Regions from separate parts of the Nesterenkonia halobia genome, predicted to be linked through region 2. Evidence: riboswitches for the same ligand, from Rfam matches in the RefSeq annotation. Region 2 holds a riboswitch; the other holds the start of a gene.
The links. Region 2 has a riboswitch for S-adenosylmethionine ahead of ABD652_RS12380 (flavin reductase family protein). Riboswitches for the same ligand answer to the same signal wherever they lie in the genome.
Positions count from the first base shown of each region.

Region 1 (3,676 bases), on a different contig from region 2:
CCCGCGGCAGGTGCTGCTCGGCGTGGAGGTGCCGCTGGGCCTGCGGCTGATCCTCGGCGGCGTGCGGCTGGCGACGCTGCAGGTCGTGGCCACGGCGACGCTGGCCGCCTACGTCGGCGCCGGGGGCCTCGGCCGGCCGCTGTTCCTGGGCCTGCGCAACCACGACTATGCCATGATGCTGGGAGCGTCGATCGTGGTGATCCTGCTGGCCGTCGTGCTCGACGCGCTGTTCGCCCTCGGGCAGCGCCTGCTCGCCCGCCGGCCCGGCATCGCCTGATCCACCAGGAAGGGGAACGACTATGAACCATGCCTCGCCTCGCAGCACCCGTCTCCGCGGCAGGACGGCGAGCATCACCTCGCTGGCGACCGCCGCGCTGCTGGGCCTGACCGCCTGCTCCTCCTCGGATCCGCTGGCCGAGGGCGACGACGGCGGCGGGGGAGCGGGCGACGGCTCGGCCCTCGTCGTCGGCTCGCAGCAGTACTACTCGAACACGATCATCGCCGAGCTCTTCGCCCAGCGGCTCGAGGCCGAGGGCCACGAGGTCGAGCGCGAGTTCGAGATCGGACAGCGCGAGGTCTACATGCCCGAGGTCGAGTCCGGCGCCATCGACCTCTTCCCGGAGTACGCGGGCAACTTGCTGCAATACCTGGACTCGGAGGCCGAGGCCGCCACGCGCGAGGAGATCCTCGCCGGGCTGGAGGAGGCCCTGCCCGAGGGCGTCGAGACGCTGTCCGCCGCCGAGGCCACCGATCAGGACTCCTACGTGGTCACTGCCGAGTTCGCCGAGGAGCACGACCTGTCCAGCGTCGGCGACCTCGCCGACGTCGACGGCGGGGTGCGCATCGCGGCCAACTCCGAGTTCGCCACCCGGCCCTACGGGCCCGAGGGGCTGGAGGAGGTCTACGGGGTCGACGCCGAGGTGGTGCCGGTGGAGGACTCCGGCGGGCCGCTGACGGTGCGCGCGCTGACCGACGGCGACGCCGACGTCGCCGACATCTACAGCGCCGACCCCACGATCGAGGAGAACGACCTGGTCGTGCTCGACGATCCCGAGGAGCTGGTCCCGCCGCAGCCGGTGGTCCCGCTGGCCTCCGAGGCCGTCGGCGAGCAGGCGCGCGCGGCCGTCGAGGACGTCACCGCCGAGCTCACCAGCGAGGAGCTGCTGGCGCTGAACGGGCGCAGCATCGACGAGCAGGCCGCGGCCGAGGACATCGCCGCCGACTGGCTCGCCGAGAAGGACCTCGACTGAACACATGAACATTCATGACGATATGTGACATGTCGTCTTCTCTTCCTCCGGGGACCTGCAGTAGCGTGGGGCCCTGAACAACAGAATGACCCATCCAGAGCGGCTGAGAGATCTGGCTCGACGATGCCGCAGCAACCCGGATGACGTCCCTGCCGAGCAGGGCTTCGTGCCGGGTGCTAACGCCAGGACCGATGGAGGATCCATTGAGCACTGACGTGCCCGCGAAACCCGCAGCGCCCCGCCCGACCAAGCGCCCCAACGGGCAGTGGAAGGTCGACGGCACCGACCCGCTGAACCACAACGAGGAGTTCAAGCAGGAGGACAACGGCCTCAACGTGCGTCGCCGCATCGAGGAGGTCTACTCCAAGCAGGGCTTCTCCTCGATCTCGAACGACGACCTGCGCGGCCGCTTCCGCTGGTGGGGGCTGTACACCCAGCGGCGTCCCGGCGTGGAGGCCGGCGCGCACAACTCGCTGCCGCCCGAGGAGGTCGACGACGAGTACTTCATGCTGCGCGTGCGCATCGACGGCGGCGGGCTGAGCACCGAGCAGCTGCGCGTCGTCGGCGAGGTCTCCCGGGACTTCGCCCGCGACACCGCCGACGTCACCGATCGGCAGAACGTGCAGCTGCACTGGGTCGCCGTCGAGGACGTCCCGGAGATCTGGCGCCGGCTGGAGGCAGTCGGCCTGCACACCACCGAGGCCTGCGGCGACACCCCGCGGGTGATCCTCGGTTCGCCGGTGGCCGGGATCTCGGCCGACGAGGTCATCGACCCCACGCCGGTCATCCGCGAGATCTCCGACCGCTACATCGGGGATCCGGAGCTGGCGAACCTGCCGCGCAAGTACAAGACCGCGATCACCGGCCACCCCAGCCAGGACGTGGTCCACGAGATCAACGACTGCTCGCTGGTCGGCATCGACCACCCCGAGCACGGTCCCGGCTACGACCTGTGGGTCGGCGGCGGGCTGTCCACCAGCGCCCGGCTGGCCGAGCGGCTCGGCGCCTTCGTGACCGAGGAGCAGGCCGCCGAGGTCTGGCACGGGGTCACGCGGATCTTCCGCGACTACGGCTACCGCCGGCTGCGCAACAAGGCCCGGCTGAAGTATCTGATGGCCGACTGGGGCCCGGAGGAGTTCCGGCGCGTGCTCGAGGAGGAGTACCTCGGCTATGCGCTGTCCGACGGTCCGGCTCCGCCGACGCCGAACGTCCCCGGCGACCACATCGGCGTGCACCGGCAGAAGGACGGGCTGAACTACATCGGCGCCGCGCCGACCGTCGGACGGGTCTCCGGCACGCTGCTGGTGCAGCTGGCCGACCTGCTCGAGGTCCACGGCTCGGCCCGGCTGCGCACCACGCCGTTCCAGCACCTGGTGATCCTCGACGTCGCCGACGAGCACGTCGCGGCGGTGCAGGCCGGACTCCGTGAGCTGGGCCTGGACCCGGCGCCGTCGGTGTTCCGCCGTTCGACCATCGCCTGCACCGGCATCGAGTTCTGCAAGCTGGCCATCGTCGAGACCAAGGCCAACGCGGCCACCGCCGTCGGCGAGCTCGAGGAGCGGCTGGCCGACGTCGCCGAGCAGATGCCGCAGCGGCTGACGCTGCACATCAACGGCTGCCCGAACTCCTGCGCCCGCATCCAGACCGCCGACATCGGCCTGAAGGGCCAGCTGCTGCCCGACGGCGACGGCGGCAAGTCGCCCGGCTATCAGGTCCATCTGGGCGGCGGGCTGACCTCCGAGCAGCGTGACGACCCGGGACTGGGCCGGACGGTGCGCGGGCTCAAGGTCACCACGGAGGAGCTCGTCGACTATGTCGAGACGCTGGTCCGCCGCTTCCTGGCGGAGCGGACCGCCGGCGAGACCTTCGGCCAGTGGGCCCACCGCGCCGACGAGGAGCGCCTGCAGAAGGAGGAGGTGACCGCCGCATGAGCGCCGCGACCGACCGCGCCTGCGCCGTCGCCGAGGCGCCCGTCGACGTCGACCGACTCCGTGCGCTGGCCGCCGAGGGGGCCGAGACCCTGGGCTGGGAGGCCTCCGCCGAGGAGGTCATCGCCTGGGTGGGCGAGCACTTCTCCGTCGAGGACCTGGCGGTGGCCTGCTCCATGGCCGACGCCGTCGTGCCCTCGCTGGTGGCCGACCAGTTCCCCGGCGTCGACGTGCTCTTCCTGGAGACCGGATATCACTTCACCGAGACGCTGGCGACCCGCGACGAGGTCGCGCGCCAGCTCGACGTGACCGTCGTCGACGTCACCCCGAAGCTCAGCGTCGCCGAGCAGGACGCCGCGCACGGCAAGGACCTCTTCGCCAGCGATCCGGCGGCCTGCTGCCGGATGCGCAAGGTCGAGCCGCTGAACGACGCGCTGGCCGGGTACCGCGTCTGGTTCTCCGGCGTGCGCCGCGAGGAGGCCCCGACGCGGCTGAACA
Region 1 covers NZ_BAAAYG010000002.1:62,191-65,866, forward strand. The annotation lists gene ABD652_RS01085 (ABC transporter permease) at 1-277, shown strand, start outside; gene ABD652_RS01090 (ABC transporter substrate-binding protein) at 300-1,250, shown strand; SAM riboswitch class I at 1,338-1,448, shown strand; gene ABD652_RS01095 (nitrite/sulfite reductase) at 1,454-3,181, shown strand; gene ABD652_RS01100 (phosphoadenylyl-sulfate reductase) at 3,178-3,676, shown strand, end outside.
Region 1: it holds a riboswitch for S-adenosylmethionine, as region 2 does, so the genes downstream of both, ABD652_RS01095 (nitrite/sulfite reductase) here and ABD652_RS12380 (flavin reductase family protein) in region 2, are expected to answer to the same signal.

Region 2 (3,676 bases):
GGTCTCGACGGTGGACTGGATGGCGTTGGACTCGACGTCGCCGATCGGCTGGTCGAGGTCGAACTGGCTGAGGTCCAGCCCCATCCAGCCCGACATCAGCACCAGCCCGCCGATCGGGTCGATGTACTGGACCAGGTCGTCGTACTTCGCCTGTGCGGCGGCGTCGTCGGCGCCGGTGACCACCGTCTGCATGGCGAAGATGCGCACCGAGTAGGGGTCGCGGCCGGCGTCGACGGCGGCCTGGCGGATCCGCTGCACCGACTGCTTGGCCAGCTCCTTCGTCGGCGGATTGATGAACACCGCCTCGGCGTGCTTGCCGGCGAAGGCCCGCCCGCGGGTGGAGGCGCCGGCCTGGTAGATCACCGGCGTGCGCTGCGGCGACGGCTCGACCACCGAGATGCCCGGGGTCTTGAAGTGCTCGCCCTGGTGCTCGATGCGGTGGACCTTGGAGGTGTCGGTGAAGACGCCGGAGGCCTTGTCGGCGACGACGGCGTCGTCCTCCCAGGAGCCTTCGAGCAGCTTGTAGACCACGTCCATGTACTCGTCGGCGTGGTCGTAGCGGGCGTCGTGCTCCAGCTGGTCCTCCTGGCCCATGTTCTGCGCGGCCGAGGGAAGGTAGCCGGTGACGACGTTCCAGCCCACGCGGCCGCCGGTGAGGTGGTCCAGGCTGCCCAGACGGCGGGCGAAGGGGTACGGGTGCTCGTAGGCGGTGCCGGCGGTCAGCCCGAAGCCGAGGTGCTCGGTCACCGCGGCCATCGCCGAGACCAGCAGGAACGGGTCGTTGACCGGCACCTGCGCGCCGGAGGACAGCGCGGCGTCGGGGTTCGAGGCGTAGACGTCGTAGGGGCCGAGGACGTCGGCGATGAACAGGCCGTCGAACAGCCCCTTCTCCAGGGTCTTCGCAACGTCGGTCCAGTACTTCAGCGTATTGTACTCCCGGGCCCGGTCCTCCGGGTGGCGCCACAGTCCCGGGGACTGGTGGACCACGCAGTTCATGTCGAAGGCGTTGAACAGGATCTCGCGCTGTCCGGCGGGGGTGGTCGGCGGCTGGGACGGGGTATGCGTCATGCGGTGCTCCTCGTGTGGCTCGCCGATGCAGGCGCCCCTCGCGCGGCGAACCGGCGGAGCGAGCCGCCGATCGGGGGTGCGCGAGGGAGGAGACCTCCATCGGTCCTGGCTTTAGCACCCGGCGGATCCGGGTTGCTGCGGCGTCGACGAGCCAGGTCTCTCGGCCGCTCTGGATGGTACGGACCGCACTGTACACGTCCTTCCGACGTTCCTCGGAGTCGCGGTCCACATTCCGGACACCTTCGGCGACGCCCGCCGGGGCGCATGACGCCGGATGACATCACGTCTCACATGATGAGCCCCACGTTGGACCCGGGCATCGGCACCCCGTACCGTGAACCGTGTATCCATCCCGAGCGGCTGAGAGATCTGGCTCGTCGACGCCGCAGCAACCCGTTTGAGTCGGGTGCTACCGCCAGGACCGATGGGAGTGAATCGCCGATGCCAGCATCCGCACCCGCCCTCGCCGCCGAGGCCCCCGCCACGTCCGTCGACGTCGGGACGCCGACGCCTCTGGATCCGCTGCGGCTGCGCCGCGCCTTCGCCGAGTTCCCGCAGGGCGTGGTCACCGTCGCCGCCGAGGTCGACGGGACCCCGGAGGCGCTGATCGCCTCCACCTTCACCGTCGGAGTCTCGCTGGATCCGCCGCTGGTCACCTTCGCCGTGCAGCACACCTCCTCGACGTGGCCGCGGCTGCGCGACGGCGCCGGCCGGCTGGGCATCTCGGTGCTCGGCCGCGGCCAGCACGGGCTGTGCCGGCAGATCGCCTCGAAGGACCGCGCCTCCCGCTTCGACGGCGTCGCCCGAAGCACCGGCGACGACGGCGCGATCACCCTGGACGGCTCGCCGCTGACGCTGACCACCCGCATCCACGACCAGGTCACCGCCGGCGACCACGACATCGTCGTCCTGGAGGTCCTCGACGTCTCGGTGGACGAGCAGGAGGCGGTCCGGCCGCTGGTCTTCCACCGCAGCGAGTTCGCCCAGGTGCACGCCCCGGAGCCGGTGCCGGACGGTGACCGGTGACCCGGGCCGCCGAGACGTTCGCCGAGACGTTCGCCGAGACCGCCGTCGCGCCCGCCGAGCCGCTGGCCGCCGACGTCCACGCCTGGGCCGACCCGCAGACCGAGGACGAGCGCCTGGAGTTCTGGGCGACGGCGGCCGCCCTGCTGGACTGGCAGACGCCCTGGGAGACCACCCACTCGTGGACCCCGCCGGACCCGCAGGCGCAGCGCGGCCCGGACATCCGCTGGTACTCCGGCGGCACGCTCAACGCCGCGGTGAACTGCGTCGACCGCCATGTGGCCGCCGGCCGCGGCGACGTCGTCGCCCTGCACTTCGAGGGCGAGCCCGGCGACCGGCGCGACGTCACCTACGCGGAGCTGCAGGACCAGGTGAACCGCGCGGCGAACGCGCTGACCGCCCTGGGCGTCGGCGCCGGCGACCGGGTGGTGATCTACCTGCCGGTGCTGGTCGAGACCGTGGTCATCACCCTGGCCTGCGCGCGGATCGGGGCGGTGCACTCGCTGGTCTTCGGCGGCTTCTCCGCCGAGGCGCTGCGCTTCCGCGTCGAGGACACCGCCGCGAAGCTGCTGGTCACCACCGACGGGCAGTTCCGCCGCGGACAGGCGGTGCCGGTGAAGGAGAACGCCGACGCCGCCGTCGCCGGGGAGAACGCGATCGAGCACGTGCTGGTCGTCGAGCGCACCGGCTCGGAGGTGGCCTGGACCGCCGGCCGCGACGTGGCCTGGGGCGACGTTGTCGACGCCGCCTCGCCGGTGCACGAGCCGGAGTTCTTCGACGCCGAGCACGAGCTGTTCATCATGTACACCTCCGGCACCACCGGGAAGCCCAAGGGCCTGGTGCACACCACCGGCGGCTATCTGACCGGGGCGCTGTTCACCCATCTGCGGCTCTTCGCCCACCCGGATCCCGCGCGGCGGGGCGAGGACGTCCACTGGTGCACGGCGGATCTGGCCTGGGTCACCGCCCACACCTATGAGATCTACGGGCCGCTGGCCGCCGGGGCGACCCAGGTGATCTACGAGGGCACGCCGACCACCCCGCATCCGGGCCGGCACTTCGAGATCATCCAGCGCCTCGGAGTGACCAGCTACTACACCGCCCCGACGCTGGTGCGCTCGCTGATGGGCGCCTTCCCCGACGGCGTCCCGGCCGAATACGACCTCTCCAGCATCCGGCTGGCCGGCACCGTCGGCGAGGCGGTCAACCCCGAGGCCTGGCGGTGGATCCGGCGGGAGATCGGCCGGGACACCGTCGACGACGCCGGACGGCCCGCGCTCCCCCTGGTCGACACCTGGTGGCAGTCCGAGTCCGGCTCCACAGTGCTCTCCCCGCGCCCGGAGGACGCGGCGACCCGCACGCTGAAGCCCGGCAGCGCGAGCCGGGCGATGCCCGGCTGGGAGGCCGCCGTCGTCGACGACGCCGGCGCGCCGGTGGACGCCGAGACCCAGGGGAACATCGTGCTCACCCGCACCGGCCCGTCGATGGCGCGCACCGTCTGGGGCGATCCGGAGCGGTACTACACCTCCTACTGGGCGCAGTACGCCGAGCAGGGCTGGTTCCTCGCCGGCGACGGCGCCAAGCA
Region 2 covers NZ_BAAAYG010000012.1:35,931-39,606, forward strand. The annotation lists gene ABD652_RS12375 (LLM class flavin-dependent oxidoreductase) at 1-1,068, opposite strand, end outside; SAM riboswitch class I at 1,162-1,248, opposite strand; SAM riboswitch class I at 1,413-1,499, shown strand; gene ABD652_RS12380 (flavin reductase family protein) at 1,510-2,094, shown strand; gene acs (acetate--CoA ligase) at 2,091-3,676, shown strand, end outside.